DNA from 2 places in the Vibrio azureus genome. Region 2 is predicted to be linked to the other one. Evidence: predicted binding sites of a transcription regulator. Region 2 holds the regulator's gene; the other holds the start of a gene.

Region 1 (2,392 bases), 190 kb from region 2:
AATACGGCCTACGCTTTATCCCATGTGAGTCGGCTGAAAACGGTATGCGCCAAGAGCCTATGCTTGCAGGTGTTATCGCAGGTACTCGTAGTGAAGAGCACTGGGATATCGAAACGAATACGGTAGATTTCTTTGATCTTAAAGGTGACCTAGAAGCTGTTCTCGAGCTCACTGCTAACGAAGTCGCTTACTCTTTTGCTGCGCTTTCTTCCGAAGATAAAGCAGCGAACCCAGCGCTTCACCCTGGTCAATCTGCAGCTATCATCGTCGATGGCAAGCAGGTAGGTGTCATTGGTACTGTTCATCCAGAACTTGAGCGTAAGTTTGGTCTAAACGGCCGCACTATCGTATTTGAAGTTGAATGGTCTGCGATCAACACTAAGGTGATTCCAGAAGCAGTACAGCTTTCCAAGTTCCCATCAAACCGTCGTGACATCGCTGTGGTTGTTGACGATGTTGTTGCTTCAGGTGACATCGTTGCAGCATGTCTAGAACAAGGTGGTGAATTCCTGAAAGATGCCAAGTTGTTCGACGTATACGTAGGCAAAGGCGTAGAAGAAGGTAAGAAGAGCTTAGCAATCGCTCTGACTCTACAATCAGTTGAACGTACGCTTGAGGATGCTGACATCGCTGGTGCGGTTGACGCTATTGTTGCACACGTATCTGAGAAGTTTGGTGCGTCTCTGCGTGACTAGCCTTATTTAGTGATAATACCTATTGATATAAGAGCCCTGCCAATCTGGTAGGGTTTTTTTATAGTTATAGTCACTAAAATTGGCTGCAATTTGTCAGTTTGATTTTGTGAAAAATTGCGACAGTAAATGCGATTAAAGAGTGATTAAGAGTATTTTTGAAACATAAAAACGATAAAAGTCGTAATAAAACGAATTTTAAAAAGCAAATTTGATATTTCTATTAAATAGTTTTATATCTTGCAGTTCTTCTTTTTGTGGGTCTTTAGTCTAAAAATTCCAAATTTGAATTACATTATTCTCTAATTTGTATATTATGCAGTACTTAAAACTTGCCCATTTTCCTTTTGTGGGTATATTAGGAAAGAAAAAAGTTGGCGAAAATCATAAGCTTGACATACACTTCCAAAAGTAAACCCGATATGTTGTTGAATTAGTAGGGTAAAACTGCTCTAGCGCTACTTTGGGTAGCATTGTTTAACATAGCTTTGAGGAAAGTTTTATGGCGCTCACAAAAGCCGAACTTGCAGAAAACCTGTTTGAAAAATTGGGATTTAGTAAACGGGACGCCAAGGAAACGGTGGAAGTGTTCTTCGAAGAGATTCGTAAAGCACTAGAAAGCGGCGAACAGGTAAAACTGTCAGGTTTTGGTAATTTTGACCTTCGTGACAAGAATGAGAGACCTGGTCGTAACCCGAAGACGGGTGAAGATATTCCAATTACTGCTCGACGTGTAGTGACGTTCCGTCCTGGACAGAAGCTTAAGGCAAGAGTTGAAAATCTCTCCCAAAAGCAGTAATTCATATTGATTAAAGAGACCATGACTTGTCGTGGTCTCTTATTTTTTGGGTCAGCCTGACATCAATGCGTCAATTCACCTTCACTAGGCAGCTGCTAGGTGTGTTGTTAAATAAGGTTGCCAAGCCTGTTGATAAAGATCTTTCGATTGGTTCCGTATTTTATCAATAGAAGCCAATTCCAGTTCACTCATCGGACGGCTCTCCAACATTGCCTTGCGTTCTATATCTTGTATCTTTTTGTATAAATCATGTTCTGGTCCACTTTTGACATCTGCAATTGCTTTTAAGTGAAGCTGAACTTCTGCAACAAGATTACTATTGGGTAAACGTACCAGCAGGTTCAAATCTCTATAGCCTGACTTCTTAGGTTTTTTGAAACGGTTCTTAACGTTGATAATCGATGTTTCGCGTTCTAGCGTTTCATAGACAGCCATCAAACTTGCTACGTCTCGTGCAACAATAGTCGCTCTTGCTAAGTCTGTAATTCTCTCTACTTGACCATCCAATTCGTAATTGATTTTGTCTTGTGCGCGGCGTTTTGATTTAACTCCAGCAAAATAAGGCTCTGAGTGGGTAAGCAATGCTGTCGTTTTGCAGATGGTTTCAAGTTCTAATTGAGCCTGATGTGCTTTTTGATACAGCACATCAAAATCATTATAGGGCTGAATAGGGTTAGATTGAATAGGTTTGATAGCATATAGACCACTGAGGTTATGCTTGAATGATTGGGAACAAACTTGATCTGAACTGTTTAAAGCGCCCTGTTTGCTCTCTGGGGTATTAGGAAGCGCGGCGAATGCAGGTGCACGGCTGAGTACTAAAAGCATCAATGCGGTAGTACGAAAAAATAAGCTCATTCACTCTCCTTAACTTGCTTACACTGAAAAAATGAATAGTCAA
Region 2 (2,392 bases):
AAACATTGTTTCATCAGCAAACAGCCCAAAACCACCAAACATTGAACGTGACTTGATCTTTCCAAGTACTTCAAATAGCTTCATTGAATCTTTGAGTATCGGTTTATCCATGATCTGTTATCTCGGTGTAATTAATATTACGCCACCAAAAGTCAGGTCCGAGAGTTAAGCAATTACAAGCATGCAAGCTTATAAAAGATATTCGATTGCAGCCTGCTTGCCATCGGCAACCCCGCTACCTTCCACTTAAAAAGGTGGTTAAGGCCGGAAGCTTTGCGTCCCATTCTTTCAAATGGTTTGCCCTGTGCGTGACAATTTTGAGGATACTTTGTATCTTGAATTAACATCACAATGTAAATAAAGAAATGTGATACTGGTTCAGTTAATATGCTTATTTTTATGAGTGTATATGCTTATTTTAGGTTTGTTGTATAATGGGCAATTTATTTTCTCGGCGTATGATTTGTTGTGGAAGTCATTGATATTAATTGTTTTGTCTATATTAACCACTTTGCTTAGAAATAAAGAAAATATAACCGACGTGAATGTTTGGGTTTGCACATTAGCGCCTGATTGAAACAGTATCAGTGCCTGTTTGAAATATATACTCAAGCACATGAAGTTACTTGGACATAAAATGTTAACGGCTGAGTCAATTTTGATGGAGGCTATTTTAGCAAGCAAGCAAGCAAGCAAGATAGGGGGAGGTTGTACCCAAGCATCTTGAGAACACTTGGGTATAGGTGAAGCTATAGATTTTTCAGATTCTTGACGGTGCTCCGCACGACAATCTCTGGTTGCATTTCGAATACGCGTTTTTCGTGTTCTTTATCTTTGATGCGTTCCAAAAGAATTTCAAAGGCGTTTTTGCCTACTCGGCGTTTGGGTTGGTGAATGGTCGTTAGGGGTGGAGAGAAGTATTCCGCCAATTCAATATTGTCATAACCAATAATGGAAATGTCATCAGGTATTTTATAGCCGTTTTGTTGAAGGCGACTCATTAAGCCTAATGCCATAGTGTCATTGAAGCAGAAAACAGCCGTTGGTCGGTTCTTCATTGCTGTAATTTTATCCGCAGCTAAAACGGCGGTATCACATTCGAAGTTACCTTCAATCATCCATTCGCTGTTTACTGCTAGGTTAGCTTCCACCATGGCACGGTTGAAGCCTGCAATGCGCTCTTTACACGCCGCTTTATCAAAGTGACCACTTAGACAGGCAATATCAGTATGACCATTATCGATAAGGAATTTTGTCGCTATGTAGCCACCTTCTTCGGAGTTATCTATGATTTTATCAGCTTGTGAGCTTTCTGGGCCCCAATCCATAACAACTTTTGGAATGTCAGGGTGACGATCGAGCATTTCTTTTAGCTCTTCGGTCAAATCAGAACACATGACTAAAATCCCATCAACACGCTTTTCAGCAAGCATACGGATATAGTCGCGTTGCTTTTCATAGATGCCCCCAGTATTACAAAGAATCAAAGTGTATCCTTGGCGATAGCAATAACTTTCAACACCGTCAATGACTTCTGAGAAAAACAGGTTGGTTGATTGAGTGACAAGCATACCAATAGTACGTGTAGTGTTACACTTCAAACTACGAGCTACCGCACTTGGCGCATAGTTGAGAGACTCAACGGCTTTCATCACTTTCTCTTGGGTTGCTTCTGCAACGAAACGTGTTTTATTGATTACATGAGAAACTGTGGTCGTAGAAACGCCTGCTAAACGAGCTACGTCTTTGATTGTGGCCATAAATGAAATCCTGTATCGGGCTATCCATCTTCGAAAAACGTTCTAGCGATAAGCAATAATAGTCGTTGGCTATCTAAACCACAGAAAAGTAATGGAACTGCTCCCTCTCGTCTGCTTGTTTAGCGCTCTGTCTAGGATTGAGTCGCACCATCTATTGGTGACTGATTATCTGTTTGTTTTATAAAGAGTAAAGATTCGTTAGACGAATGGATAAAAACAAAAACCGCTTATTAGTCGCGGTTTACTTATACTTAATCGATTGCGCTCACATTTTAGACGTGTGTCAGTGCGCTGGCAATATTTTCAGCGATGAATTTGCATGGATTAAGTCATAATTTAATCTGCTTAACGTGATTTTGCTATCAAGTTAACGGTGAATGTGTGAACAAATAGGAGCTTAAATGAATAAGCTCCATAAAATAATTACTAATTATTCACCAATAAGGTAGGTGCTGTCTAGTTTACAGAATGAAATGAGTAATTGAGAAATACTGCTATAGAAGCCAAATTCATCAAATTTCTGACATTTAGCATCAAATTGCGGCAACCAACTTAATAAATGTTGTTGAATAAAGTCATTTTGCTCTGAAAATGCTTGTTCTATTTTCTGCTCGCATGTTTCTTCATTGGTG

Evidence for each region. Region 2 encodes PurR, which represses purine synthesis genes. Its sites were predicted from a motif close to TNANGNAAACGTTTNCNTNA; they were not measured.
Region 1: a site for PurR is predicted at 1,056-1,075, ahead of ihfA (integration host factor subunit alpha). Genes of this name have one in related genera too.

Annotation. Positions count from the first base shown of each region.
Region 1 covers NZ_CP018616.1:1,277,755-1,280,146, forward strand. The annotation lists gene pheT (phenylalanine--tRNA ligase subunit beta) at 1-695, shown strand, start outside; gene ihfA (integration host factor subunit alpha) at 1,195-1,491, shown strand; gene BS333_RS05895 (RelA/SpoT domain-containing protein) at 1,576-2,349, opposite strand.
Region 2 covers NZ_CP018616.1:1,091,274-1,093,665, forward strand. The annotation lists gene BS333_RS05125 (TfoX/Sxy family DNA transformation protein) at 1-111, opposite strand, end outside; cyclic di-GMP riboswitch class I at 223-312, opposite strand; gene purR (HTH-type transcriptional repressor PurR) at 750-1,760, opposite strand; gene torD (molecular chaperone TorD) at 2,191-2,392, opposite strand, start outside.